2 regions of the Thalassotalea fonticola genome follow, and region 2 is predicted to be linked to the other one. Evidence: riboswitches for the same ligand, from Rfam matches in the RefSeq annotation. Region 2 holds a riboswitch; the other holds the start of a gene.
The links. Region 2 has a riboswitch for lysine ahead of dapA (4-hydroxy-tetrahydrodipicolinate synthase). Riboswitches for the same ligand answer to the same signal wherever they lie in the genome.
Positions count from the first base shown of each region.

Region 1 (15,598 bases), 1.4 Mb from region 2:
GCCTTTTGGGCTTTCCTTACTCACAGAGTTTATTAATAAAAATAAAGCACAGTTAGACTTTTTAAGTTTGAACAAAGTAAAGCACCATTGTGTTGAACAACTGATAGAAGTATATGTAGAGGCGAATAACATAAAAAGTGATGGGCTTGTGTTTGATATGGAGCGTATAACCGATGTTAAACATCTGTCGTTAGGCTTTATTGGCTTAGGCCAACATAGTGTATTTCAGCAATATGTTGCTATCATGGAAGCAATCACTTTAGGCATTAATCAATCAATATCGCGTTTGGTAAAACGAATGCAGCAATCGGTGAGTAGTGTAGTAGTGTCAGGTGGCGGTGCTAATTCTGATCGGCTTTTACAGGCCATTGCTAATAAATCTAAAATAACCGTGTTAAAATCAACCGCTATTGAGGCAGGTATTCTAGGGGTAGCAATTAAACTCGCATTAAGCCAAAACGTATATGGCAGCCATGAACAAGCGATAAACGCTATGCTCAAACCACCGATAACAATTAAGCCAAATAATTAGTATTTACCCACCTGAATTCAGGTTAACTACATTCAATGATAGAATTGAATGGATTTATCAAATTTAATAAAAGAAATATTATGCAAAGACTCCAATTTCAACAATTACTTAACGATCTTCTGCAACCTGACAGGATCAAAGATTACTGTCCTAATGGTTTGCAAGTACAAGGTAATGACAAAATTTCTAAAATAATTACCGGGGTAACAGCTTCACAAGCTTTATTAGATGCAGCAGTAGCAAAAGGTGCTGATACCATCATTGTTCATCATGGTTATTTTTGGAAAAATGAAGAGTATTGTTTAACGGGAATGAAATACAACCGTATTAAAACCTTGCTTGATAACAACATTAATTTGTTTGCTTATCATTTGCCGTTAGACATTCATGAAGAGCTGGGGAACAACGTTCAACTTGCCAAATTACTGAATATTAATGTTACTGGACCTTTAGAGTTAGGAAATCCCGTGTCGGTGAGTATTCAAGGAGAGTTGCAGCAAGAAACAACCGGTGAAGAATTAAATGCGTTGATTTCATCTAAATTGAATCGTCAGTCGTTGCATATTTCCGCAGGCTCTAATAAACCAATTAAAACAGTTGCTTGGTGTACAGGTGGTGGCCAAGGATATATAGAGTTAGCAGCGCAGCAGGGCATTGATGCATTTATTACCGGTGAAGTATCTGAACAAACCACTCATGTTGCCAAGGAAATGGATATTCATTTTTTTGCTGCCGGACATCATGCTACTGAACGTTATGGCGCTAAGGCATTAGCTGAATATTTAGCGGCTAGTCATAATTTTGATGTAGAATTTGTCGATATCGACAATCCTGTTTAGGTTTAAATCTAGAAACGAGAAACGAGAAACGAGAAACGAGAAACGAAGAGCGATATTCCCCCTTAACTTGTGAAGTTCTACAGCTAGTGCATTTTAATCCACTGCTCTAGCTGGAGGGATCAATATTTACAGTCTTGTCCTGCTTGCTCCCTTTATTTTGGTAATTTAGTGGAAAGCATTGCTGCTGTTGCGACAAATAGTGTTGAGATCCATAAACACATTTGCAGGCCATAGTTTTGGTATACCCAACCTGATAATACCGTACCTAATAGTCTACCCATGGCATTGGCCATATAATAAAAACCCACATCCAGAGATACCCCATCTTTGCTAGCAAAGCTTACAATTAAATAGCTGTGTAATGATGAGTTAATCGCAAATATAGCGCCGAATACTAAAAGGCCAGCTATAACTGCTATTTTGATTTGATAGTCAAAATGCAGTGCAACAGCAATAATCATCGGAATAATGGCTAAATAACAAGCCCACTTTAACGCAGTTTGACCGGAAGGAACTTTACCTTGCTTTTTCCCGGTAAAATGTGGTGCTACTGATTGCACAACCCCATAACCAATGACCCAGCAAGCCATAAAACCGCCAACCCACCAGTGATCCCAGGCAAAAGTGACGGCTAGAAATACTGGCAAGGCGACAACAAACCAAACATCACGAGCACCAAATAAAAATAACCGCGCAGCTGAGAGAATATTGATCGCCGGACTTTTAGAAAATAAGTCTTTAAATTTAGGTTTATTTTGCGCTTTACCTAGATCTTGTTTTAGTGCGTACAAACTAAATAACCAGACCAGGGTAAGCAGTACCAGCATAATGACAATAGCACCGCGAAATTCAAACAAGGTCAATAACAAGCCACCTAAAAAGAAACCAACTCCTTTTAAGGTGTTTTTTGAACCGGTTAAAATGGCTACCCATTGATACAGCTTACTTTCTGCATCATCAGGTACCAATAGTTTAATCGAACTTTTGGCACTCATTTTGTTCAAATCTTTGGCAATACCTGATAAAGCTTGGGCCACCATAACATAAACGATAGTCAGTAATTCTGCCGGTACCGTAAGCATGAAAAGCGCAATTATCTGTATGCCCAAGCCAATATTCATGGTTTTATTGAGACCAAGCCTAGCGCCGAGCCAGCCACCAATTAAGTTGGTGATCACGCCGAATATTTCATAAAACAAAAACAGCATGGCAATATTAAGCGGGCTGTACCCCAATTGATGAAAATACAACACCACCAACATGCGCAGGGCGCCATCGGTTAAAGTAAAAGCCCAGTAATTACCGGTAATAACCAAGTACTGTTTTATTTGCGGTGAAATTTTGTCACATAGCTGACTGAAAGAGCGCAAATTAATTATTCCTGATCTTGCATACCAACTATACGAGCTAATTCAGCGGTTCTATTTGCATAACCCCATTCATTGTCATACCAGACATAAAGCTTCACTTGAGTAGAGTTAACTACCATGGTTGAAAGTGCATCAATAATACTTGAGCGTGGATCTGTTTTATAATCGATTGATACTAAAGGACGTTCTTCAAAGCCCATAATACCGTTTAGCTCATTTTCTGCGGCAGCTTTAAATAAGTTGTTAACTTCTTCAACCGTAGTGCCTCGTTCTACTTCAAACACACAATCGGTAATAGAAGCATTTGCTAGCGGAACACGAATAGCATGCCCATTTAGCTTACCTGACAATTCAGGAAAAATGTGGGTGATTGCGGTAGCTGAGCCGGTAGTTGTGGGAATTAAACTCATGCCACAAGCACGAGCACGGCGAAGATCTTTGTGGGGGGCATCTAAAATTGTTTGGGTATTGGTAATGTCATGAATGGTGGTCATTGAACCGTGCTTAATACCGATTTTTTCATGTAGAACTTTTACTACTGGCGCTAAACAATTAGTAGTACATGAAGCTGCGGTAACAATAGGGTGCAGCTCTTTTTCATAAAGATGCTCATTCACGCCTAATACGATATTTAGTACGCCATCTTCTTTCACCGGTGCGGTAACAACTACTCGTTTTACCCCTTGTTTTAAATATGGTTGTAATAAAGCTTTGGTTTTAATTTTACCGGATGCCTCTATTACAACATCACAATCTGACCAGTTGGTATCTTCTATCGCACTGTTTTGAGAACATGTAATAGTATTTCCATTGATCAACATATTGTTGTCTTGATGGGTCGCTTCATGATGCCAACGGCCGTGAACTGAGTCGAACGTCATTAAATGCGCAAGCGTTTTTGCATCTCCTGCTGGGTCATTAATGTGAACAATTTCAACTTCAGCCATATCAAATGCAGCGCGCATTGATAATCGGCCCATTCGGCCAAAACCATTAATACCAATTTTAATTGTCATGTTATTTCCTAAATGTTTTTGAAGTTAATCACAGCAGCTTTTTAAGCGTTCGGGTCGATCGCCCATTGCAATTAAGTTGTTTAAATTAAGTTGTAAAAATTCTGAGTTAGCTGATGAGGTTTGATTGATAATTTGTTTTGCCCAATCCGGTAAGTGGGGATTTATTCGGTAATAAACCCATTGACTCTGTTTTCTGTCAACCAATATCCCAGACTTTTTAAGCTGGGCCAAATGGCGGGATATTTTAGGCTGACTATCTTCCAGAGCAACCATTAATTCGCATACACATAGCTCTTCTTCTAAGTTAATTAGCATCAAGCTTTTGATACGGGTTTCATCTGCAAGGCTCTTAAATAGTTGGGTAGGAGTCATTTTAATCACTCATCTTTAATATCTGAAAATCATTATATATGAAATTTCATATGTAGAAAGCAATAAATAAAATTGTTTACATAAAAGCTTTAAAAGGCTCGTCAACTGGCGTGTTAGCCAAGTGGTTGGTGTAATTACTCATTATTTTTTGTGAGATCCCCAAAACTATCTCTAACAGTTGCTGTTTACCATAACCAGCGTCGAAAAAGTTCTCTAATTCAATTGTAGATAACTCGCCACGATTTCTAACCATAGCTAATGTCGTAATTCGCAAAGTCTCAAGTTTGTTATTATCTAATGGCGTGCTATTAAGCAACGAGGCTATTATCGCTTTATCAACTTCCATCATATGAGCAATCGCAGTATGGGCCGGAATACAATAATGACAATTATGCTCAATATTTATGGTTTGCCAAACAACAGTTAACTCTTCATTGTTAAAGGAAGTACTTTGAAACAAATTATGGGCTTGCTGATAGCTGTTAAGTAATTGCGGACATTCGGCCATTACTGCATGTAAGTTTGGCAGCATACCAAATGATTTAATTGAATTTTCAAGTAGAGGCTTAGCATCAGTTGGTGCAGTATCAAGGCTATAAAGAGTAAACTTGAGCATAATAATCTCCAATAAACTAAGTGATAATTTAAGTTTAATAGATAAACCTTATTAATGTTAACGAACATTAAATAAGCAATATTCCACAGAGCTAGTAACCATTCTAAAAAATAGAATGGTTACTGAAATTTTTTCCGCTTTTATTTAATTAAATGGAACGTACAATAGCGATAATTGAAAATTGAGATGTAAATATAAATGACTAAACAAACAATTAATTCATACGGTTCAATCAGCAAACTTTTACATTGGTTAAGTGCACTAACCATTATAGGGTTATTTGCTTTAGGATTTTGGATGGTTGAACTTACTTATTACAGCAGTTGGTATAAAACTGCGCCGCATTGGCATAAAAGTATTGGTATTATATTGCTATTTGCTACAGCGATAAGAATGGTTTACAAAGTAAAACAACCAAAAGTTTTAGCTATTGCGAATCATTCAAAGCTAGTAAAAAAAGCTTCATCATTGACTCATAAATTACTCTACTTGATGTTGATAGTATTAATGATCAGCGGCTACTTAATTTCTACAGCTGATGAAAGAGCAATAGATGTATTTAATTGGTTCTCAATACCTAGTTTAGGCGAACTGTTTAATAATCAAGAAGATATCTCTGGATTAATACATAAATATTTAGCCTATAGCTTAATAGCCTTGGTAGTTGTTCATGCCGGTGCTGCAATTAAACACCATGTTATCGATAAAGATGACACCTTAAAAAGAATGACCTCAAAATAAATTAACTTGAAACACAGAATAGGAACACGAATGAACAAATTATTAATATCTACAGCATTACTCGGTTTAGTTGCTGTTATGCCAGCAAAAGCTGCAGATTATGTTGTTGATTATCAAGGAGCGCATGCTTCTGTTAACTTTAAAGTAAAGCATTTAGGATATAGCTGGTTAACGGGCCGTTTTAACAAGTTTGAAGGCACATTTAGCTATGATGAAAGCAATATTGCTGCGTCAAAAGTAACCATTAAAATTGATACCGCATCAGTTGATTCTAACCATGCAGAGCGTGATAAACATTTAAAATCGGGTGATTTTTTAGATGTAAGTAAATTTTCTACTGCCACGTTTGAAAGTACGAAAGTTGCAGATAAGGGTAATGGCAAGTTGGCAATTACCGGTAACTTTACTCTACAGGGTATAACCAAAGAGCTTGTTATCGATACAGTAAAAATTGGTGAAGGGGACGACCCATGGGGTGGTTACCGTTTAGGGTTTAGTGGCACAACGTCGATCAAAATGAGTGATTTTGGTTATAAGTCAGATTTTGGTGAGATCTTATTTGACTTACACATTGAAGGCGTACGCCAGTAAAATTAATGAGGGTCAGAGTCAAGTTATTCACTAATAGAAAAACTTGACTCTGACCCTACTTTTAGCCTTTAAGCCACTGCCAAATTAACCCTAAAGTTTCATACCAACTTGTCGTACTTTTATTTAATTGGTTCGGGTCAGGAAAGTAGGTTTGCCAACGTTTATTGCCACTAAAATCTTTTACAAAAAATCCAGTAGGTGCGGCAATTGGCTTCACACCTTGATTTTCAAAGTAAGCCATAGAGCGGGGCATATGGTTGGCATTAGTGATTAATGCAAAGTTTTTATCAATTAATAAAGGCGAAATGTAAAGCGCTTCATCTTCAGTATCTTTAGGACGAGTTTCGGTGATGATATTATTGCTATCAAACCCTAGCTCTATTGCGGCTTGTTTAACTTTTTCCGCGTTTGAGCTAACATCATAAATAGCTGCACCTGAGGTGATAATAATAGCTTCAGGGTGTAAATTTGCAATTCGTAAGCCTTCTGTTAGACGTTGTAAAGAGCAAATATTTAATTCTTGTGTTGCGGCAAGACTTGCATCACTTGTATGACTACAGCCTAATATAACGATATAATCGAGCTTCTCCGCTATAGGACTGTAAACTGGGAATTGTTGTTCTAAATTTACAATCAACCGATTTGCAACCGGCATAGCAGAAAGCAATAGTAAGGCAAGTGTTGCTATACTGAGCAAACCTTTGGCTAGCACCGGTCGGTGTTTCAATAAAAACAAACCAATAAACAAGGTAACAATTATTATTGGTAGCGGCATAAGTAGTTCGCCAATAAGCTTTTTTAAGGTAAATAAATCCACAACAGCATCCCTTTGAAATATACTCGCACTATATCTAATCAACTCAATCAATTCCAATAAAGTGTTAGTTTTACCGATTTTTTTGTAAAAAGTAATTTAACATTAAATAAATAGACGTTTTATAAATATCGCAGTTGATTTTGTTGTTTAATTACTGTTTAATAGCGCCGTTGATTTAGAGTTATTGCTCAAAACCTAACTTTAAACAACACCAGAAGAGGTTGCATTAGCCAGGTAAATAATCTTAGGAACCACATTCCAACGACGATTATTGAGGGGGACTAATGCCGAGAATGCTTATTTTAGTGGTAAATAACATTCGGTCATATAGGTTGAATCCTTGTGACTGTCACCAAAGTGGTGGAGGGCTTCTGGCTGAAAAATTCAAGATTTCAAATCTTTTTCTTATCAGTCATGCTCTTCCTTATATTTTTTTGTAATGTTAAATTAGCCATTACAAGTTAGGGAGAATATCCAATGTCAAATATCGCGTTAAACGTTGCCAAGTTCGGTGGAACAAGTGTTGCTGATCACGAGGCTATGCTTCGCTGTGCCCAAATTATAAAATCTCAACCCGAAACCCGCGTTGTGGTCGTGTCTGCAAGTGCCGGCGTTACCAATCATTTGGTAACGTTATCGCAAAAGGTGTTAACCAGCGAAGAGCGAAGCACGATTATTGAAGATATCCGCGTAATTCAATATAACATTACCCAGCATTTATCAGCTGAAGCTAATTTAAATAATCAAATAGATGAAGTACTTAAATCTCTAACTGAATTAGCTAAACAGCAAGACACACTGCAAACAGCGAAAACTGGTGATGCTATTTTGGCTTGTGGTGAGCGTATGAGCTCTATCGTATTTGCCGAGGTATTACGCAGTATTAATGTTGCAGGTGTTGCCTTTGATGTTCGCGATGTGATGCAAACCAATAGTTTGTACGGCAAAGCCGTGGTTGATATTGAAGCACTAGCAACTAACTGTGCACAGAGTTTAACACCTTTACTTACAAAGCAAGTGATTGTCACTCAAGGCTTTATTGGCAAAGATGGTTTAGGAAATACAACGACTTTAGGCCGTGGTGGTTCAGACTATTCAGCCGCATTAATTGCAGAAGCTATTGGCGCAACAGGCTTGTCTATATGGACGGATGTGGTCGGCATATTTACTACCGATCCTCGTATTGCCAGTTCAGCTCGAGCTATTCCTGAAATTAGTTTTGGCGAAGCGGCAGAAATGGCAACTTTCGGCGCTAAAATATTACACCCTGCAACCCTTATTCCTGCAATGCGCAGCTCCATCCCGGTTTTTGTTGGGTCAAGTCGGGAGCCTGAAGCGGGAGGCACGCAAATTATGCAAGAAGTAGCATCTAAACCGACATATCGTTCAATTGCACTTCGCCGTGAACAAACACTGGTAACAGTAAAAAGCCCGGCGATGTTACATGCAAGTGGTTTCTTGGCACAGGTGTTTGGCATTTTAGCGAAACATGAACTGAGTGTTGATTTAATTACCACCTCTGAAATCTCAGTTGCACTTACCTTTGATAACCCTACAGGGTCAACACAAGCATTGATTAATCAAGCTGTTGTTGAAGAGTTAGAACAACTTTGTGAAGTTACTGTCGAGCATGAGTTATGTTTAATCGCTATTGTGGGTAATGGTTTAGATGCATCGAGTGGTCTAGGCAGCAGTATCTTCAATAATATCGAAGATATAAATATACGCATGATTTGTCATGGCGCAAGTTCGAATAATTTATGTTTCTTAGTGAATGAAGCTGACGGCAATAATGTAGTCGAGACGCTGCATGATAAGTTATTTGTATAAGTTCGTGAAACGAGAAACGATATTTTCGATGAGAGTTCAGTTTAAAACCTAATTGCAGAAGTTAAGTCGTCCATGAATTTAAAAAGCCAATATCTATCGATATTGGCTTTTTTATTTTTAATATAAATTGCTTTGGTTATTTGATTGGGTAAACATATTTAAGCCAGGCCATCATTCTAAGTAAAATTTTACGTACCATAGACACGTGTAGGATGTCGTGTTTATGATTGATCACTACTGCTTGTCCTTGTACGCCTAATGGCAGGTTATAGTCGGATAAATCTTCATCAAGTTCAATGATGCCAATAACAAAGCCACCTTTACTGATCACACTGGCCGGTATTAGCGTGCCAAACGCTTGAATTTGACCTTCTGCCATCGCCGGTAATATTGAAACGAACTTACCTGTAAACACTTTACCTGGCACAGCATCGAGAATGACTTCAGCGGCTAAGCCATCTTCTAAACGGCGCAAAGAGTTTTGAAAGAACAATGCGGCTATCTTACGCTTTTCTGTTGGAATAAAACTCATTACCGGAGCTAGCGGTAAAGATGTCGCTCGTGTACCGGGCCTAATGCCTACTTGAGTCGGCATACCATCAACGGGTGCTTTTATAAACGTTCGATCATAATCTAATTGCGCTTTATCTCTAACTGCTTGAAGCTGTGCTACTTGTGTATTTTCACCAAGAATTTTGGATTCAGTTACCAAGCGTAAACGACGTTCTTCAGATTTAGCTGTGGTTAATGTCGCTTCTGCAGATAAGTAGAAATTAAGTTTATTATCTAGTTCTTGTTGTGTAAAAGGTGAATTCACGCCTGCTTTTTCATGGCCATCTTTAACCCTGTCATAACTAGCTTTAGTTCTATCTCTTTCAGCTTGTGCTTTTTTAACTTGTGAAATAGCGGCAACAAGTGATTCATCTTTTTGTAAAACCGCATTTTTCGATTCTGCCAGGGCTGCTTCAGCTTGCTTTAAAGCTATCGTCTGTTGAGTATTTTCAAGGGTGAATAACACCGTGCCTTTTTTTACTTCAACATTAGGTACTACTTCTACCGTAGCCACGGTTCCGGTAACTTGCGGAACAATAGGAATGGTGACAAATATCTCTTTCGCATATTTAGCATAAGGATGGTTGTAATTCATTATTAATAACAGCGCAGAGAGAATGGCTATCCCGCCTAGAACAGCCGTTGGTACTGTCCATTTATTAAGCGGCAATTTAAATATTTTGAATATGGCAATACAAATAGCGGTATAGGTTAAGATGATAATTAAGTCCATTTTAGCCTTCCTTATTTATTTGTTGTTTTAGATTAGAAACTTCTTCTTTTAATGAGGAAAGTTGTTTGCTTAAATTATCAATGTCATCTGAAGAATCAACATTTTTCACATGTAATTGGGTTTTATTTAAGCTTGCCCAAATCCATAAAAATGGCCAAATTGCGCCTAATGTAAACAAGCTTATCCAACCAGCTACGTGAATGGCTTCTTTTTGCGGGTGATTGCGATGTACCGCTATTTCATAAGGAATATCATGAATAACAATAATCCCATAGAAAAGAAAGATAATGACAAAAAAGACGAGAAATAGTGCAAAGTACTCGAGCATAGGTAAGTTCCTAAATTAACTAATAATTTTATTAATTTAAGCCTAGTATGCCTGAGTAGAAATAGCCAAAAGTATTACTCAAAATTTACAAGCAGTGGCGTATATCAGTGGGTTAAATAACACTGTATTGAAGACAACAATATAAGGTTAACTTTTGAATATTAATCGTGCTGTTCAATATGAAAGCAACTCTTTTACATGGTTTTCTATTTTTTCAGGCTTATCAATGCTACCAAAACGCTTTATTACTTTACCTTCGCGATTTATTAAAAACTTGGTGAAATTCCATTTGATAGTTTTGCTACCCAATATACCTTTAGCCTGATCTGTGAGGTAGTTATATAGTGGATCAGCGTTTTCGCCATTTACCTCTATTTTGGCGAATAAATCAAAACTAATATTAAAGTTTAAATCACAAAAATCTTTTATCTCATTATCATCGCCTTGTTCTTGCTTACCAAATTGATTACAAGGAAAGGCTAAAACTTCAAAGCCCTGGTCTTGGTATTTTTTATAAAGTTCTTCGATGCCGGCGTATTGTGGGGTAAAGCCACAAGCGCTGGCGGTATTAACTATGAGTAGTACTTTATTTTGATAGTTTAATAATGGAATGATCTCGCCAACATTATTAAGCACTGAAAAATCATATAAATTTGTCATCAATTTGCCTGTATAAGTCTTTTTATTTTAGATCTATAACATTACACTAACATCATTAAGTAACTAATCGAGAATTAATATGAAAAACGTTGCCTTTATCGGGTTAGGAGTTATGGGCTATCCCATGGCTGGCCATTTGGCCAAAGCAGGTTACCAAGTTACGGTTTATAACCGCACTACGGCTAAAGCTATACAGTGGGCACACGATTTTGAAAACTCGTTTGCTAAAACGCCTAAAGAAGCCGTAGAAGGTGCCGATATAGTATTTGCTTGTGTTGGTAATGACGATGACGTTCGGCAAGTGTCTTATGGCGATGATGGTCTTTTTGCTGGCCTTAAAACGGGCGCAATCTTTGTTGATCATACTACAGCTTCTGCTGAGTTAGCCCGTGAACTAAATGATGTCGCGACAAAGCAAGGTAACTACTTTATTGATGCGCCTGTGTCTGGTGGCCAGGCAGGTGCTGAAAACGGCCAGCTTACGGTGATGTGTGGCGGTGATGAAACGATATTTTCCCAAGTTCAGTCAGTAATGGATGCCTACGCTAAGTTTAGTCAGCTGATGGGACCTGTGGGCAAAGGCCAAATTGCTAAAATGGCCAATCAAATTTGTATTGCCGGTCTTGTACAAGGGTTAAGTGAAGCATTTAACTTTGCTGAAAGGGCCGGACTTGATGCTGATAAATTGGTCGAAACCATTTCTAAAGGTGCTGCTGGTTCATGGCAGATGGAAAACCGATATAAAACCATGTTCGCCGGCGAATATGACTTTGGTTTTGCTGTTGACTGGATGCGTAAAGATTTAGCTATAGCGTTTTCTGAAGCTGATAAGTATGGTGCTGAATTGCCTGTGACCAAAATGGTTGATGGTTTTTATGAGCAAGTGCAACAGCAGGGTGGTAGTAGGTATGACACATCTAGCTTAATTTCATTGCTTAAAGATAAATAAGCTTATTTATTTCACCCTTTAAAACAACAAAGCCACTTAATAAAAGTGGCTTTGATTTTAAAAAGTCATTACTTATAACTCTACTTGGTAAAACTTAGCTCATTATTACCTTTTTCTACCGATAGTAACTGTAAATTAGTAAAAACCATATCGTTTGGTGCATCTGGTATATCATCTGAACAGGTTAACGCTAAAGTATGATCACCTGCCGCCACAAAACCAATTTCATAACTACCGTCAGATTGAACCTCGGTTTTTACTTGCGTCGATGCTAAAGGCTCTATGCCTTCACCTATGTACAAACCTTGTTCGTTATAATGCATATCACCTAATAGAGCCGCATCTGATTCACTCCCTGTGTATAAGTAGACAAATGTAGGAGTTAAAATTCCGCCTTCATCTTTACATAAAAGAGATTCAGCTACAGTGCCTGCAATGTGCCCGGCTTCGTTGTTATCAATTAAACGAACACCATTGGGTTTTAAGTGCCAAGCAGCACCTTCTTTATTTGGAATGTTCATACTTTTACGTAAATCAAACTCAAGAGTGAAGTTCGCATCGCCACCTTGAGTAACGGTGAATTTACTAAATTTCAGTTCTTGTGACGGAACTTCAATAAGTACTTTTTCATCTATACCATCACCATCTTCATCGGTCATTACATATGAACCACTATAATCAGGTACAGCAACACGCATTTGGTATTCACCTGGTTCAATATCAATAGTTTCGGATATTTCAATTGAAGTAGAGCCTTGTGCATCAAGAAGATTAATAGCAAGGTTTTCTGTAATTGGCATTTCATCTTGGTCTAAGCATTCATCTAAACCAACATCATTTGGTTTTAATGGTAAAACTGTTTCTACCCCTTCATTTTTTAGTGTTATTTCACTGAAACACACAACAACTTTAGAGGCATTATCAACAGGAGCATCTGACACACTTAAATTAAAAGCAACAGGGTCATTGTTTGATGAGTCATCATCACAGGCGATTAGAAAGAAAGAAGAAGATATTATTAGTGCTAAAGCTGATTTATTAAATTTATTCAAAATGATGATTCCTGTTTATGTAATGAACATTCATAACTGACATAATGATACATGGTTTGTAAAAATAAGTTGATAAAGGTTTGTGGGGTTACTGTTATAAATCGTAATAACGCCTAAAAATTAGGCGCCTATGTTGTTAATAAGTTTATGTGGTGTTAATTGTTAACCCTGCACGTAGTCATACAATGCTTTTAACACCGACATTTTCTGTTTGTCTTCCTCATACTGATGAGCAAAATTTTCAATTTCAATCATATATTCATCAATTGTTAAGCCATTAGCATTACTGGTTAGTTTGTCTTGGCAGTATTGTTGCCATTTCTGTTGTTCTTCTACTGACAAGGTCATTGGATAGTTTCGCGCTCTGTATCTAAACAGTAGAGTATCTAATCTCGGATCGCTAAAATTAAATGGGTAGGTAGCAAGTTGCTCAGGTGGTAACTTTTTCAGCATATCCATTTTATCTTTATCTGCATAACTAAAGAAACCGCCGCTATACAATGCATGCTCAGCATCATCTTTAGACTCGCCGTAATCTTTGCTAAATACCAATGCTAACTTATCTTTAACCGCTTCTGCATTTTCTTTTAAAATTTTCCAATTTTTTAAGCATTGCTCACGATCTATACCAATTAGCGCTGCTCGTTCTGGTGTTAGTGTTTTAGCCGGCGCTACAATAGGGCACTTGTTAATGTGCACTTGTTTAACCGGAATTGGTAATTGACCTAATTCTTTTAGTTCATCATGCCGAGTATATAAACGCTCTTTTATGGTGTCACTATCAAGTTCTAATATCGGCGAAATATCTTTTGATAAATCAATACAGCTGATGGCATTTTTATTCGTCGGATCGACATCCATTGGCATATACCAACTGGTATTACGTTGCTCGGGACTAATTTTTGATGAGGTGTGTAAAAATGGCGTCATCTCAAATAAATTGATATGTTTGGTTACTTCCTGTTTGCTGCGAATGTTAAACACAAAATTGTATAGTTTAGGTTGTTTTTCTTTGATTAATTTAGCTAAGGCAATTGTTGCATAAACATCACTCATAGCATCATGAGCCGCTTCATGACTAATACCATTTTCAGCAGTTAATAGCTCTAACCTGAAGCTTACGCGGCCTTCATCATTAACTGGCCAATTAATACCTTCAGGAGCTAATGCATAGCACAAACGCGCCATATCAATAATATCCCAACGGCTATTACCATTTTTATATTCACGCTCGTAAGGATCATAAAAGTTACGGTAAAATAAATATCGACTTACTTCATCATCAAAGCGCACTGAGTTATAACCCGCAACACAAGTATTTGGTACTGAAAATAAACTGTGAATGCGTGCCGCAAATTCAGCTTCAGTTAGCCCTTCACGTTGAGTTTTTTGTGGGGTAATCCCCGTAACTAATGCCGCGCCTGGATTTGGTAAGTAATCAACGGCTGGCTGACAGTAAAACATTTCAGGCTCGCCAATAATGTTTAAATCAAGGTCTGTTCTAATGCCTGCAAACTGTGAAGGTTTATCAAGTTTTGGAGATACACCCCAAGTTTCATAATCGTGCCAGAAGATACTTGCGGTTTCGTTATTATTCATCTGAGTCCGTATTTGTTTTTTTTATCGAAAATCAACGCTTAATTATCGCTTTAGATGCAAAGGTAAGCAACAAAGAATTAAGTTTGATCGAAACTCTGGTATAAAATTAACTTAAGCAAGAATTAAAGTAAGTGAATAAAGGCTGTATCTAGATCAAGATTTAGACTGAAGATTGTCCATTAAATCAGAGCACTTATTTTTTTTACCCTGATTCACTAGATTAAGCACCCGATTAAATATCGATAGCTCCATTTTTTCCAGGGGTTGTTGCCACAGCCATAACATAGATGCCAGGGTGAAAAATATATCCGAAGAGCTCATTGTGGTGTTTAAAAAACCGATAACGATTAACAAGGTGATGGTTATTTTCATTAGTGTTCTAATACGTGCAAAGATTACTTGTTGGTCAATATCAAACCGCATTCTGGATGTGTCTGATTTTTCATCTTTTGTTAGAACATTCATGTCGAAGCCTCTGATTAATGCCTGATGTTGCCGACTGGTATTCACCGAAATTGGTTTTGTAATAGCAACCTCAAACGTTTGAGTTAAGGATAAGTCAAACATTTGAATTTGTCAAGGTAAGGAGGGGGACTTTTGTTTCTGACAGGGAGGAATTAATTTCGGTTAAAATTAATTCCGGTTGGAATGGTAAAGAACTCAATAATTTAATATTCTTTTTCCCGATATTTCTTAAGTGTCATATGCTAATGTCGCGTTGATGAATTGGCCAATCATTATTGGCAATGATTCGATAGTTATTCAAGCTAGTTGCAGCAGACTTTAAATGGATGCTTTTTATTAACTGGTGTTGCTTTTTTGCAACACTAAATATTATGATAGAACTTAGTAGAAATTAATGATTGTAAATTATTTCCTTATAAAACAAGGTTTTAATTTATTTGTTTTGCTTTTATAATTCTGGCTCCTAATTTGCTAAAGAACATTTGTCATTTACATTATAAGAACCAGGATATTTATGTTTAAACGTTTTTTAGCTA
Region 1 covers NZ_CP136600.1:781,710-797,307, forward strand. The annotation lists gene RI844_RS03185 (FGGY family carbohydrate kinase) at 1-532, shown strand, start outside; gene RI844_RS03190 (Nif3-like dinuclear metal center hexameric protein) at 613-1,371, shown strand; gene arsJ (organoarsenical effux MFS transporter ArsJ) at 1,524-2,741, opposite strand; gene RI844_RS03200 (ArsJ-associated glyceraldehyde-3-phosphate dehydrogenase) at 2,747-3,757, opposite strand; gene RI844_RS03205 (metalloregulator ArsR/SmtB family transcription factor) at 3,782-4,129, opposite strand; gene RI844_RS03210 (carboxymuconolactone decarboxylase family protein) at 4,206-4,745, opposite strand; gene RI844_RS03215 (cytochrome b) at 4,944-5,486, shown strand; gene RI844_RS03220 (YceI family protein) at 5,517-6,077, shown strand; gene elyC (envelope biogenesis factor ElyC) at 6,139-6,894, opposite strand; lysine riboswitch at 7,102-7,273, shown strand; gene lysC (lysine-sensitive aspartokinase 3) at 7,372-8,724, shown strand; gene RI844_RS03235 (HlyD family secretion protein) at 8,861-10,009, opposite strand; gene RI844_RS03240 (DUF3302 domain-containing protein) at 10,011-10,337, opposite strand; gene RI844_RS03245 (glutathione peroxidase) at 10,512-10,997, opposite strand; gene RI844_RS03250 (NAD(P)-dependent oxidoreductase) at 11,077-11,946, shown strand; gene RI844_RS03255 (DUF4382 domain-containing protein) at 12,027-12,998, opposite strand; gene sbcB (exodeoxyribonuclease I) at 13,161-14,597, opposite strand; gene RI844_RS03265 (hypothetical protein) at 14,751-15,164, opposite strand; gene RI844_RS03270 (BamA/TamA family outer membrane protein) at 15,577-15,598, shown strand, end outside.
Region 1: linked by a shared signal. The riboswitch ahead of lysC (lysine-sensitive aspartokinase 3) and the one ahead of dapA (4-hydroxy-tetrahydrodipicolinate synthase) in region 2 are both predicted to bind lysine.

Region 2 (15,598 bases):
TACTGGTAGTGTATAACTCACCACGTGGATTTAATGCGATAGCGCCTTTATCGATAACTTCGGCCGCAAGAGGGATATCTTGGGTTACCACTAAATCGCCTTGTTCAACTCGTTTAACTATTTCATCATCGGCGACATCAAAGCCAGCAGAAACCCTTACAAAAGAGATAAACTTTGACGGCACAATTCGCATAGCGTGATTGGCAAAAAGGGTCGTTTGTGTTTGTGTTCGGTCCGCTGCTTTAAATAATATTTCTTTAATAGCAACCGGGCAGGCGTCGGCATCAACCCAAATTTTCATAATTTATACATCTCAAATAGGTATTAGATATCAATCGGTTTTTCAATTTCATAAATTGCGTCTGAAATATCAGCTACTTTATCATTTAAAATAGCTTGAGCGTCATACAAGCCTTGATTATAAAATACTGCGCCCATTTCTTTGGCAAAGAAATCCAATAAAAAATCAGCATCAAACTGGCCTAAATCCTGATCTAGCTCGGTTTCGAAGTAACGTTGTAGCTTTATTACTAAACCATCTTTTTGTGCTTTTGAAAATTCAATTGTAGACAAAGTAATCCTTATTTGTGTGTTGCAATTGGTATTAATTTAACGCAATAACCTTTGGGTGTTTGTCGCTAGAATATTCGTGGTAAATATCATCTAAATAAGTAGCTAAGTTCGTCACTTCCATTTCAGCAGGGATTATTACATCATAAACCCTAGAGCGTATACCAACATCAGATTCGATAAACAATAGCCACTCGTTATTCCTTCTATGAACAGACATTTTTTTGCCGAATACGTCAAATTGAAGCGGTTTATTGTGCTGCATTAATATTATTCATTAACTAAAAAATCTAGATTACTTAGTTAAAGATTAATTTTCAAGAGAAAATCTAGACATAAAAAAGGCGGGTATAAGCCCGCCTTCGTGATCATTATAATGATTTAATCTAAGCTTGCTGAATTTGAATTAACTCTTCTGCTAAGACAAAATCTAGTATGCCCATTGCTGCTTTTCGGCCTTCATCAATAGCGGTAACCACTAAATCCGAGCCGCGCACCATGTCACCACCGGCAAAGATATTTTGCTTACTGGTTTGCATGGCAAAGCTAGATTGTTCCGTTGCTAATACTCGGCCGCGAGAATCAACCTCAACACCGGCATCTTTCATCCATTGTGGTGGACTCGGTAGGAAACCAAAAGCAATTACTACGGCATCTGCTTCCATAATGAACTCACTGCCTTCGATTGGCTCCGGACTGCGACGGCCATTTGCATCTGGTTGGCCAAGTTGTGTTTTAACAAATTTTACGCCACAAGCCTTGCCACTTTCATCAACGGCTACATCTAAAGGTTGAATGTTAAATTCGAAATTTACACTTTCTTCTTTAGCATTTTGAACTTCACGTGGTGATCCGGGCATGTTTGCTTCATCACGACGATAAGCACATGTTACATCTGTAGCACCTTGACGAACCGCTGTTCGAACACAATCCATTGCTGTGTCACCACCGCCCAATACAATAACTTTTTTATCGGCAAAGCTAGTGTAAGGTTTTACGTTCTCGGTAATGCCCATGGTTTTTTGAGTATTGGCGATTAAGTAATCCAGTGCGCTATAAACACCTGGAGCCGTTTCATTGTCAAAACCACCCGTCATATCAGTGTAAGTACCTAAACCTAAAAATACTGCGTCATATTGCTCGCTAATTTCGTTAAAGCTTATGTCAGTACCAACATTAGTATTAAGTTTAAACTCAATACCCATGCCTTCAAATATTTTACGGCGACGAACAACCACATCTTTCTCAAGCTTAAACGATGGAATACCAAAGGTTAGTAGACCGCCAATTTCTGCTTGTTTGTCAAAAACAACAGCTTTAACGCCATTACGTGTTAGTACATCAGCACATGCTAAACCTGCTGGACCTGCACCTATAATCGCTACCGTTTTGCCGGTAGATATTACGTGGCTTAGATCAGGAGTCCAGCCTTGGGCGAAAGCGGAATCAGTAATATACTTTTCAATATTACCGATAGTTACGGCGCCAAACTCGTCGTTTAGTGTACATGCCGATTCACATAATCTGTCTTGCGGACATACACGTCCACACATTTCAGGTAATGAATTAGTTTCATGACAAAGCTCAGCCGCTTCTAAAATTTTACCTTCAGTAACTAACTCTAACCATTGTGGAATATAATTATGTACCGGACATTTCCATTCACAATAAGGGTTACCACAGTCTAAACAACGATCAGCTTGACCAGCACTTTGATCATTGCTTAAAGGTTGGTAAATTTCCACGAAATTAGCTTTACGTAAATCGATAGCTTTCTTTGGTGGATCAATTCTTTTTACATCAATAAATTGATAAACATTTTTACTCATAAACTTTCCTACTGCGCCTGAACTCTTAATTCAGCTGATGAACGGCTGCGATGACCTAATAATGTTTTCACATCAGTGGCTTTCGGCTTTATTAGTTTGAATTTCGGTGCAAATTCACTGAAATTTTCGAGAATAAATTCTGCTCTAAGGCTACCGGTTTCTTCAAAATGATGGTTAATAAGACCACGAAGATGCTCTTGATGAATAGCTAATTCATTAAGCTCTAAAATTTCAATAGATTCTCCATTTAAACGTGAATCTAAGTCATCTGCTTCATCAAGTACGTAAGCAAAACCACCGGTCATGCCGGCACCGAAGTTAAGGCCAACTTGACCTATAATTGTTACGATGCCGCCTGTCATATATTCACAAGCATGATCACCAGCACCTTCAACTACAGCATTACAGCCAGAGTTACGTACCGCGAATCGCTCGCCAGCAGTACCTGCAGCATACAAGTGACCACCAGTAGCACCATATAAACAGGTATTACCCATAATTGGTGTTAGGTGAGTTTGATAAGTAACACCTTTTGGCGGCATGATAGTAACGATACCGCCAGCCATGCCTTTACCAACGTAATCGTTAGCATCACCGGTTAATGTAATATTAAGACCACCAGCATTCCAACAAGCAAATGATTGTCCTACGGTACCTGTCAGATGCAGATGAATAGGATTAGAACTCATGCCTTGATTACCGTGATGACGAGCAATTTCACCAGAAATTAATGCGCCAACTGAACGGTCAGTGTTTTGACTGCTAAAGTAATAATCACCACCTGATTTGTCTAAAATCGCTTCTTGTACTTGCGCCAGAATACTATTGTTTAATTCTGCTTTATCAAATGCAGGGTTAGCTTCAGTTTGATAAAGAGCTGTATGCTCAGGCGCCACAACAGGAGCCACTATGCCAGACAAATCTAGATTTTGCTGTTTAGCTGTTAAGCCTTCAAGTAATTCTAGTAAATCGGTACGACCAATTAATTCAGTTAATGATACAACGCCAAGTTTTGCTAATATTTCGCGAACTTCTTGCGCAATGAAGCGGAAGTAGTTCATTACCTGGTCAGGTAACCCTTTGAAGTATTCATCACGCAACAATTGGTCTTGCGTTGCAATACCGGTTGCACAGTTATTTAAGTGACAAATTCGTAAGAATTTACAACCTAAAGCCACCATAGGAGCAGTACCGAAACCGAAGCTTTCAGCACCTAAAATAGCGGCTTTAACAATATCAACACCGGTTTTTAAACCGCCATCAACTTGTAAACGTACTTTGTGACGTAAGCCATTAGCAACCAAAGATTGATGTGCTTCAGCTAAACCTAACTCCCAAGGACAACCCGCATATTTAACAGAGGTAAGTGGGCTTGCACCTGTACCACCGTCATAGCCAGAGATTGTAATGAAATCGGCATAAGCTTTGGCAACGCCAGATGCAATAGTACCAACGCCAGGGCCTGATACTAATTTCACTGAAACGATACACTTAGGATTTACTTGTTTTAAGTCGAAAATTAATTGTGCTAAATCTTCAATCGAATAAATATCATGATGTGGTGGCGGTGAAATAAGCGTTACACCTGGTACCGAGAAACGTAGTTTCGCAATTAGTGGTGTTACTTTATCGCCAGGAAGCTGACCACCTTCACCTGGTTTTGCACCTTGCGCTACTTTTATTTGTAATACATCGGCATTAACTAAGTAATGTGGCGTTACGCCAAAACGACCAGAGGCAATTTGCTTAATACGAGAGTTACGTACCGTACCAAAACGACTGGCGTCTTCACCACCTTCACCTGAGTTTGAATAACCGCCTAAACGGTTCATCGCAATGGCTAAAGCTTCATGAGCTTCCGGACTTAAGGCACCAATACTCATCGCGGCACTATCAAAGCGTTTGAACATTTCAGTATCGGCTTCTACCTCGTCAATATTGATTGAGTCAGTATCTTCTTTAAAGCTGATTAAATCTCTTAATGTTGCCGGTGGTCTTGAATTAACCGCATCAGCATACACTTTGTAATCTGCGTAATTGCCAGTTTGCACCGAACGTTGCAAGCTAGACACTACGTCAGGGTTAAAACAGTGATATTCTTCACCGTGAACGTATTTTAATAAACCACCATGGGTGATTTTTTGATGTGGTAGCCAAGCTCGGCGAGATAAGTTTATATTGTCTTGTTCGATATCTTTAAATTTACTGCCTTGAATACGACTTTGAATGCCAGGGAAACATAAATCCATGATCTCGTCTGATAAACCAATTGCTTCAAACAAGCCCGCACAGCGGTAACTGGAAATTGTTGAAATCCCCATTTTAGATAGAATTTTTAACAAACCTTTATTGATGGCATTGCGATAATTTTCGACCGCTTGTCTTGCTGGTATATCAATTTGGCCTTGCTCTACCATTGTTTCAATCGTTTCGTAAGCCATAAATGGGTAAACGGCGGTAGCGCCTAAGCCAAATAATACGGCAAAATGATGTGGGTCACGAGCCGACGCAGTTTCAACAACTATATTTGAATCACAGCGTAGATTTTGATCAACTAAACGTTTTTGCACTGCACCCACAGCCATAGCTGCAGGAATTGGTAATGTCTGTTTAGAAATTTCACGATCGGATAAAATTAATATGACAGTGTCTTTTTCACGAACTAAATTTTCAGCTTCATTACAAATTCGTTCAATCGCTTGTTGTAAACCTTCGCTAGCTGGGTAGTTTAGGTTAATTGTTTCAGAGTGATAATGTTTAGGATCAAATTCACGCAGCTGTTTAATACCGGTATACATTAACACTGGTGTTTCAAACAACACCCTATCAGCATGGCCGGTAGTTTCGTTGAATACATTGTGCTCACGGCCAATACAAGTGCCTAGAGACATTACAAAACGCTCACGTAATGGATCGATTGGCGGATTAGTTACTTGCGCAAACTGTTGGCGGAAATAATCGTATAAAGTACGAGACTTACTCGATAACACTGCCATAGGTGTATCATCACCCATAGAGCCTGTTGCTTCCTGGCCATTTTCAGCCATGGTTTTGATGACTTGCTGAATTTCTTCGTATGAGTAATTAAACAGCTTATGAAATTCATTCATTTGCTGGTCAGTAAATACTCTTTTACCGATTCGTTCCGCTTCTAATTTTTCAAACGGCACTAAGTGGCGAATGTTATTATTTAGCCAATCACGGTAAGGGTGACGATCTTTTAAGTCATTATCAATATCGCTAGATTTCAATAGCTTACCTGTGTAGGTATCGACTGAAAGCATTTCACCAGGGCCAACACGACCTTTTTCTATAACTTCATCTTCACCGTAATCCCAAATACCAACTTCAGAGGCAAGGGTAATAAAGCCATTTCTAGTTCTGACGTAACGAGCAGGGCGCAGACCATTTCGGTCTAGGTTACAGGCTACGTGACGACCATTAGTCATTACAATGCCTGCTGGACCATCCCATGGCTCCATATGCATAGAGTTAAATTCGTAGAATGCTTTAATGTCATCATCCATTGCTGGATTATTTTGCCATGCCGGTGGCATTAATAAACGCATACCACGGTATAAATCCATACCGCCAGACATAAATAGCTCAAGCATGTTATCAAGTGATGATGAGTCTGAGCCACTTTCGTTTACAAATGGTGCAGCATCTTGTAAATCAGGAATGAGCGGCGTTTTAAACTTGTAAGTACGTGCTCGGCTCCATTGGCGATTACCACTAATGGTATTTATTTCACCGTTATGTGCTAAGTATCTGAATGGCTGGGCAAGATGCCATTGTGGCGACGTATTGGTTGAGAATCGTTGGTGGAATACACATATAGCCGACTGCATACGAATATCTGCCAGATCTAAATAGAAGTTTGGCAAATCTTTCGGCATTACCAAGCCTTTATAAATCGTGACTAAGCAAGATAAACTGGCAACGTAAAATCGACTGTCTTCGATGCGTTTTTCTGCACGGCGTCTTGCCATATATAAGCGGCGTTCAAAATCTTGATTTTGCCACCCAGACGGGCCATTAACAAATACTTGTTCGATGCCTGGTAAATTACCTTTCGCGATTGGGCCCAGTATATTTAAATCTGTAGGAACAACGCGCCAGCCAACTATACTAAGTGTTTCTTGCTCAAGTTCTTCGGTTAGAATTTGTTTTGAAAGCTCAGCTTGTACAGGATCAGGGTTTAAGAAAATGGTACCAACAGCGTACTTTGCACTTAAGCTCCAATCGTTTTCATCAGCAATTGCTCTAAAAAAGCTGTCTGGTTTTTGCATTAACAAACCACAACCGTCGCCGGTTTTACCATCTGCAGCGATACCGCCGCGATGCTGCATACGATCTAACGCAGAAATTGCAGTTTTAATAAGCTTATGACTTGTTTCACCCTCTTGATGGGCGATTAAACCAAAACCACAATTATCTTTTTGAAAATTGGGATCATAAAGTTGCATGCATTGTTCTCCTGAATACTTTCTCGTTGGCGATATTTTTATGCAATAAAGAGAATATTAATATCTAAAAAATGAATAATTATCACAAATCCCAACGGGGGAACTTTCTAAGATATAAGGATGTGAGGCAAAGGTCAATATAAATTAGAGTTATTACTCTTTATGTTTTATAGGTCGTATGGGGCCATTTTCAAAGTATGGAGCTCGGTATGTTTTTACAAAAACCAGTAAAAATAAGGGGATGAAAGATTTGTAGTTTACCTTGGAAACTTTTGACTGTTATTCCATTTGTGTCAAAAAAATAAATAAAAAATATAATTCGATTATATAAAGCAATGTTTGTTCTGGTTAATTAGTGTTCAGGTAAGGTGGTTTGCATTTTAATATCGATATATTTTCGAAGCAGTTAACTGCGCTATAACGAGTGAATAAATTCATGCAGAGCCCACTAGATTGAAAAACTCATAGAACGATGATTAGAAAAGTTGATTGCTCTGATTTGAGATTATCATCAGAAATATTTATCCTGAGGTTATTTCCTAATGAACGGCATAAAAAAGCCAGTAGTTAAAAACTACTGGCTGTTAAAACCGTCAGATATAAGGTTAGCTAAACTATTAAGCTTTATAACCGTCTTCAATGCCTTTGGTGGTGATAGCAATAGCATCATGGGCATGTAAAGATTCAAGGTGGTTAATTTTAACCCAGAAGTCATCATAACCTTCAATTAAGTTCATTGCATGTTGAACACGACGAGCAGCATCTTCACAGAACATTAAGTTTTGACCATTCAAGCGAGCAAATTCTTGTTCGTCTTCGCGCTTAACTGCAGCTTGTACAGGTGTTTGTAATGACGCTTCTACCGTGTCAACTATATCGGTAATAGGGAAGGAACTTACCATTGAATTAAGTTTCACTTTTATTTCAGCAATAGAACGTTGGCTATGCGGAGTTGCTACAATACCTTCAGTGGTGCCTAACCATTGCTGGATGTCTTCTTTTGCAATACTGTCTTGCTGTTCAAACTTACTTGCAAATGCTTGTTGAATTAATTGGCGGGCAAGGGCAGCTGAACATGGACATGTAGATGAATAGGCAATATCTATGCATAGTTCAATGTCTAGTTTGCCTTGTTCAATTTTACCAATAATGGTCACCGGGTATACACGCCAGCCTTTTTTACCACTAATTAACGCTTCTCTGCGCATCGGATAGTCAAAGCTAAATTTAACAAATGCAGTATCACTTAAGTCTTCATGTGAACTAATAAACTCATTAAGTAAGCCTGTTAATGCTTGGTAAGTCAGAGTGTTGTTGCTGGCTAAATCGTCAAGTAATAAATATAAGCGCGACATGTGAATGCCTTTCGCTTTTGGATCGTTTAAATTAACAAAAGCATCTATGTGAGCAGAAACAACACGCTCAGCTTCATCTTTAGCTGCAACCATTACTGGCATTTCAATATTACCCATACCTACTCTATCTAGAGTACCTTCGGTTTGTGCCGCGGTTTGGTTGGCTATATCTGGCATTGATGTAGGCATATTGTTCGTGATTCCTATAAGTATTCGTTAATGTGCAAATTGCTTAATTTAAAGGCGCATATTTTAGCTGAACTTGGCTAATTATTTTATCTTTTTTTAGAGTTTAAAAGAAAAACTTATATACTTTTTTAAAGACCTAGTAAAAAGGTCGGCTATTTTGAATGAATTATGCGCTAAAAGCAATGTTTATACCTGTTGCCATTCAAAGTGAAGTTAAATTTTAGACCTGATTATTGAGGATCTACAGGTATCGAAGGGATTTAACTATACTAAAAGGTTAAATCCCTTAAGTGTTTGTGAGTTTTAGGTTGCAAAAATGTACTTTGTTGGTAACTGCAGGTGTTAATTGTATTTTATTGCAGCAAAGCGAAATCTTTCATGCTATGTTTTTCAAAATTATAAACGTAAAAAGTTTCACTTAAATATTTTCCGGAGAAGAAATAATGGAATTTCTTGATAAAGAGTTAATTAAACAATACATGGATGCGTTGGGAAATGAAGTGTTTAATCAAACAATTGATTTATATATTGAACAATCAGAAATATATTTAAAGCAATTAAATAATGCAATCAGTGACCAAAACTATACTTTATGGCAGGAAAGTTGTCATATTTTGAAATCAGCATCGGGTAATACCGGTTTAAAGCAAGTTTTTATTAAAGCTGGCAATATTGAATATTCTAAGCGCGACTTTTCGCAATTAGCCAAAGATTTAGATGAATTACACCAACTTAATAAAATTAGTATTGAACACATACAAAAATGGCTAGCCTGATCAGGCTAGCCATTTTACTTCATCGATTTGTAGTTATTAATTAATAACTACAATTAAGCGTTTAAATTACCAACAAAACGGTAACCTTCACCATGAATTGTATTGATAAATTCAGGGCTTGTTGCATCTGTTTCAAAATGCTTACGTAAACGACGTATTGTTACATCTACAGTACGGTCATTTTCACGTAAATCTCGGCCTGTCATCTCTTGGATCAAATCTTGACGAGTTACTATTTTACCACGATTAGCCATCAATAAACGTAATGCACGGTACTCACCACGAGGAATTGGGAAAGTATTACCTTGTGGTGAAGTCATTTGACGAGAGTTAGGATCTAATTGCCATTCATTAAATTGAATCATCGCTGTATCGGCTACTGGCGTTGACTTTTCAGGTTGTGACATACGCTTTAATAAGTTACGTACGCGAATGGTTAACTCACGTGGATTAAATGGTTTCGTGATATAGTCATCGGCACCAATTTCTAGCCCCAATACTTTATCTACATCGCTATCACGACCAGTGATAAAGATTAAACCAGTATCATTTTTCTCAACCAATTCACGAGCTAGTAATAAACCGTTTTTACCCGGTAGATTAATGTCCATTAATACTAGATCAATGTCGTTATCTTGTAATTGCTGTGACATGCTTTCGCCATTGGCTGCAATTAAAGTAGTGTAACCTTCAGCATCAAATAAGTTCTGTAGGTTTAAACGTGTTACTTCTTCATCTTCAACAATTAAAATTTTAGCTTGAGCTTGGTTGATCATATCTACCTCTGTTTAATAAACTTTAACAAGTAAGTAGTGCCTACTTGTTGTTCAGAAAGTGATGTTATTTTAGACAATCAATTTTCTGTTCAAAAATATATGTTGCATATGATAGAGCAAGTAGCCAAGGATACAATGGTGAAATTGTTGTAAAAATGTAAGTTAAAATATGTAAATGAGAATCAGCAATACTGAGTTAAGTTGTTGAAAATTAATAATAAATAAATGTACTTAAATTGTGTGATGTAAAACTTGATTTGCAACAAATTGTAAACAGGAAGGTTTTTTTAGGTTAGTTAGAGATGAATTTCGCAAATATATGATTGAATTTTGGTTAATGGCTTGTTGCCATCAACCTTTAATTAACTTTGTTTTGAGTTAATTATAACTTCTCATCAATAGTTCTTACGTTAATGGCTATTTTTACAATGATGAATGGCAAAGCCTTTTTTATTAGCTAATATTTCAGGCTGGTTAATTTCAGCTTTAATAATTGGTGCATATTTTAGAAAATTATTAGCAACGATGGTTAGAGTGGCATTTTTTAACAAGTGCATTTTTATATTCTTTAAAAATTGCTCTGTTGCCTGGTAATTGGTTTTAATACCCTGATGGAATGGTGGGTTTGATAATACCGCATTGTATTTACCACTAACGTTAGATAAACCGTTTGATGGATAAACCTTTGCAGATAATTTATTCAGTTGCAGAGTTTTATTGGTGCTGGCAATAGCTAGGGCATTTACATCAAGCATTTCTACTTCAGTATTTGGAAATGTTTTTTTCACAAAGCCGCCAATGATACCGGCGCCACAACCAAAATCTAAAACCTTTCCTGAAATGTTACTGGGCAAATTCTCCAACAGTAAACGAGTTCCATTATCAACTTCGCCGCTACTGAATACTCCCGGTAACGATGCCACCTGAATTTCAGTATTATCAATAGTTAAACTGAATTTGTCGTACCAAGCCTCTAAATTAAACTCCGGAGCATGATTATTAAATATGATCTCAAATATAATGCAATGTCTGGCAGAGTCTATTTTATTAGCGTTGAGAGAATAGTCGCTACTTAATTTTATAGCTGATTTAACGCCACCTTTATTTTCACCGACCACTAAAATCACAGCGTTTTCAGCCAGTGTTGGTGCCAGCATAGCCAATAAGAATTGATATTCTTTTTTTGATTTTGGAAAATAGATAATAACCAAGTCGTGCAATTGTTCTGTTATGTACTGTTCACTACACTGACTATTTATTTGGCTTGAATATTTTGAGCTGATGCTTTGGTATTCTGCGTAATTTACGTTGTAGCTACTAATCGTTGCTTGCGGGACGGTTGTTTGCAAGTGGGTAAAAAATTCATTATCAGGACAGCCAACAACCAGTGGATTTGTACTTTCCAGTAAATCTTCGTTTCTAAGTAATAGTTGTGATGGGTTTGATAATGACATTAAGTAAACTCAATTAAATATTTAAGCGCTATTTTCTTAATTAAGCAGAGAATAGTAAAGAAAATATTCATAAAAGCGGTAAGTAATATACCTTATGCTTAAAATGATTCACTTTTTGATGTTAAAACATTGAAATAAATTTAACTAGATGATTAAATAGCCAGCATTGAATGTCCCTAGAAATAGGGTTACATCAGAAGAGGAGCGTTAACCAGGTAGTTATCTTTAGGGGCCTTTACCCCGAAAATAGATAATGAGGGGGATTAACGCCGAGGCATAAGTGAAAAAGGTAACACTTATGTCGGACGAATGGGTTGAATCCCTTCGGCTGTCACTTAACGGCACATAAATGTTTACTACAACAGTAGATAATTTTGGTTTAAGTGGAGAGCTTCTGGTATTTGCACATTACTTGTGTAAATTCCTCTCTTCCTTTCTCTAAAACGCTTAACGATTAAATTAATAATAGGTATTTCCATATTATTAAGAAGTAATGAGATTTAACATGACAACTTTTCAACTTAATGATTTTGCTCTTTGGACTGCACTTGTTACCCCCTTTGACCAAAACGGTAGCGTCGATTATAACTGCTTGGCAAAAATTGTGGACGATCAGCAACAAGCTGGTAATGGTATTTTAATTTGCGGCAGTACCGGCGAAGGTTTAGCTCTTAAGCAAGAAGAGCAATTAAATATTGTAAAATTCATTTGTGATTTAAAACCAACGGTGCCTTTAATGGTCGCAGTTGGCGCTTTTGATCTTCCTGCTCAAATAGCTTGGATTGAAGCGTGTAATGAATTGCCGGTGCACAGCTATTTATTAACCGCACCAATTTATGCCAAACCAGGTGTTATTGGTCAAACTCAATGGTTTTCAGCGTTGCTTGATGCGGCAAAACAGCCTTGTATGTTATACAACGTGCCTTCTCGTGCAGGTATTAGTATTCCAGCTCAAACCGTTAAAAATTTATCAGAACATGAAAATTTATGGGCGATGAAAGAAGCCAGCGGTGATATAAACGAATTTCTTGCTTTTGCGGGCGCTGCGCCAAACATGAAAATGTTTTCTGGCGAAGATACACTTATCCCTTATTTAGCCGCTGTTGGTGCTGTTGGCTTAGTATCGGTATGTGCCAATGCATGGCCAGAAGCCACTAATTTGTATGTACAAAAATCTTTAGCCGGCGAAGGTACTGATCTGGTTCCTGTTTGGAATAGCGCTATCTCATCATTGTTTGATGTAGCTAACCCTATTCCTGTAAAAGTGTTAATGCATAAACAAGCGGTGTTAAACACCCCTGTTTTACGTGCACCTTTAACTCATCTTGAACTCGAATCAGATAAAGCAATACTAGCAGCTGATTCTGCTATTACAGAATGGTTATGTCAAAGCCGTACTCATTTACGTATCGTTAAGTAATTAAATTCTAACTGCATTAAGTGTGACCGTTGGCGGATAGCCAGCGGTGCTTCACACACTATTTCTGTTAACTCCTTTAATTTTATTTGATCTTGGCAAAATAAAACCGCACAATCCTCGGCTGATCTGCAACTTGCCATAAACGCAGTATAAAGCAGGGTAAAAAATCAAGAGACTAATCCGTTTGGTATTAGACCGCAAGCGGCAATATTTAATCCGATTGGTATTAGTGCGTAACAAGAGTAGAAAGCATGCATTCAAAAATACAGCTTAGCAAAGAAGACATTAGAAAAACCAAACCAGCACGAAATGAATACTTAAATAAGCCAAAAACACCGTTGATACTGGTATTAGATAATGTAACTAACAGCTACAATGTTGGCTCTTTGATACGCTTGGCTGATGCTTTTGCTATCGAAAAAATTATTATTTGTGGCGAGCTAACTATCTCAGATAAGAAGTTTAAAAAAGCCTCCAGAAATGAAGCTAAGTGGGTTTGTATTGAATATAGTGATAGCACCACTGCAAGTGTACAAACATTAGTGGAGAAGGGGTATGCAGTTTATAGTGTTGAACTATGCCATCAGTCTGTTGATTATAGTGATGTAACTTACCCATCGCGCTGCGCATTAGTATTAGGCAATGAACGAAAAGGCGTAAGTGAAGCAGTATTGCAATTAAGTCATCAGCAAATACACATTCCTATGTTTGGTATGGGTAACTCACTAAATGTGTCAACCGCTGGCGCTATTGTATTAGCTGAATGTGCAAATCAAATTAGAAAACAGCCATCAGCCTAATTTCATAGTCAAAAAGTGCTAAAATATTTTCAGACACCTATCATTTAAATGAACATAAGTTGTATTGGAGTATCTCTCAATGAATAGCATTGATCTGTTTGTAAAAAACTGGGGTAGCAAACATTCGATGCTCCCAATAGATAACCATGATATTGCCGAGCTTGAGTCAAAATTTAATGCATTCTTACCAGACTCATATAAATATTTAATTTCTAAATACGGCTTAGTCCACACGCCAAATGTGTTAACTAAAATCTGTGATTTAGGTGTCGATATATCTGAAGTCCAAGACTTTTTAAGCCTTGATGATGTGTTTTCATTATCAAAGTTATATGAAATGAGTGGCATGCCAAAAGGGCATGTTTTGTTTGCATCTGACTGTAAGGGAAATATGTTTTGTTTTAAACTTGCCGATTGTGCAGTTAAACAAGCAGATATACCCGTATGGTTTTATGACCATGATGCTCGCACTGTTAAAAAGGTATCCAATACTTTCACCAAATGGTTGGAAGAGTTCAATGAACTTTGAGACAGCTAACAAGGTTGTGGAATGAATAATTGATTCAAACAATTACTTCACTGCAAATTTAAAAAATAATACCGATACAAAAACAATCAAAACTCTTTACTAAATCTAACTGTGGCTTATTGCTAGTTGCAGCTATACGATTTTAGAAAAAATACCCCTTCATCTCCCACTAGTGGAGCGAGATGAGGGACCTCATTAAGCGCATTGTGAATATAAAAATCTCGACTTCCGGAACTTGTTTTAGAATCAATCAAATGTCGTCTTATCCTATTCAGGCCTACTTCTTCAAAGTATTTTTTGTTTATTTTCAAGTAGTAAATTTCTGTATGCTGATGGACTATAACCAACTACTTTTTTAAACGCTGTATTGAATGTTGATTTAGAATTGAAACCAACGTCATAGGCAATACTTGTGATTAATTTGTCTCTATCTTGTAAAGCCTGCTTCGCTTCTTCGACTCGAAAGCCATTCACAAATTGGAAAAATTTGGTTTGTAAAAATTGAGAGAGTGTTTCTGAAATGTGGTTTTCAGTTTCAGATATGGACTCAGATAGCTTGTTTAGCGATAAGTTATCTTGCAAGAACAACTTATCTTCTTTCATTGCATGCTCTAGCTTTGATGCAATTAATTGCATTTTTTCATCGCTAAGTAAAACTGCTCTAGTCTGATTAGTACGAGGCAAGCCTTTATCAGATTCCTTAAGCACTTTTTGGCTTAATGCCTTCTGTATAAAAATAGCCAGTGCAAAAACCTCTAAAACTGGAAGTAATTTCCCTGAACCAAACCAAAACCAACCCAGTGCACCTAAAAAGAACTCGACGGCATACATCAACCAAACAGCTCCCCAGATTACCAGTACAGTTCTAAACCAGCCTAATGAACGTTGCTCTATTTCAGAAAAGCGCTCCATGAGTTGTTGACGGTGGGAGATATGGAGTTTTAAGGCCATTATTAAGAATAAAACGGTGAATGAAATAAAGACACAAGTTGCGAAAAAACAAGTAAACACTGCTATTTGCCAAAGTTCTGGATCTCTAGTCGAAGGATCTGCTAAAGCCAGCTTTTCTGCGGGACTGATCATAAATATAAAAGGAAGCATTGCCAGTAAAACAAGAATAGGCCCAGAAAACGCTAATGCCCATAACCGTTTATCAATTGCTTTGTCTGGTGACATAGTTGCATGAGCATAAAAGTAGAGGGCTGGACCAAGCAAAACTCTAAACGGAAATTGTGCGCCCGCTAAGGCTGGCGCATAAACATATGCACCTGAATATATAAACAGCTCACCCGCCAAATGTATCAGCAACAACAACAACAGCCCTTTAAGGAAAACGTTTTGTCGTTCGTTCGGCCTATTGAACACCTCTATTAAAGCAAATATTGTCATTCCCATCATGCAGGAATATATAACCGTGGGAAAAAGGTTGAC
Region 2 covers NZ_CP136600.1:4,277,491-4,293,088, forward strand. The annotation lists gene RI844_RS17530 (YaiI/YqxD family protein) at 1-301, opposite strand, end outside; gene RI844_RS17535 (DUF2164 domain-containing protein) at 325-573, opposite strand; gene RI844_RS17540 (DUF7661 family protein) at 605-835, opposite strand; gene RI844_RS17545 (FAD-dependent oxidoreductase) at 957-2,399, opposite strand; gene gltB (glutamate synthase large subunit) at 2,408-6,868, opposite strand; gene folE2 (GTP cyclohydrolase FolE2) at 7,486-8,412, opposite strand; gene RI844_RS17560 (hypothetical protein) at 8,856-9,188, shown strand; gene arcA (two-component system response regulator ArcA) at 9,242-9,964, opposite strand; gene RI844_RS17570 (methyltransferase) at 10,375-11,418, opposite strand; lysine riboswitch at 11,608-11,820, shown strand; gene dapA (4-hydroxy-tetrahydrodipicolinate synthase) at 11,924-12,838, shown strand; gene RI844_RS17580 (TrmH family RNA methyltransferase) at 13,090-13,638, shown strand; gene RI844_RS17585 (SMI1/KNR4 family protein) at 13,718-14,167, shown strand; gene RI844_RS17590 (helix-turn-helix domain-containing protein) at 14,453-15,556, opposite strand.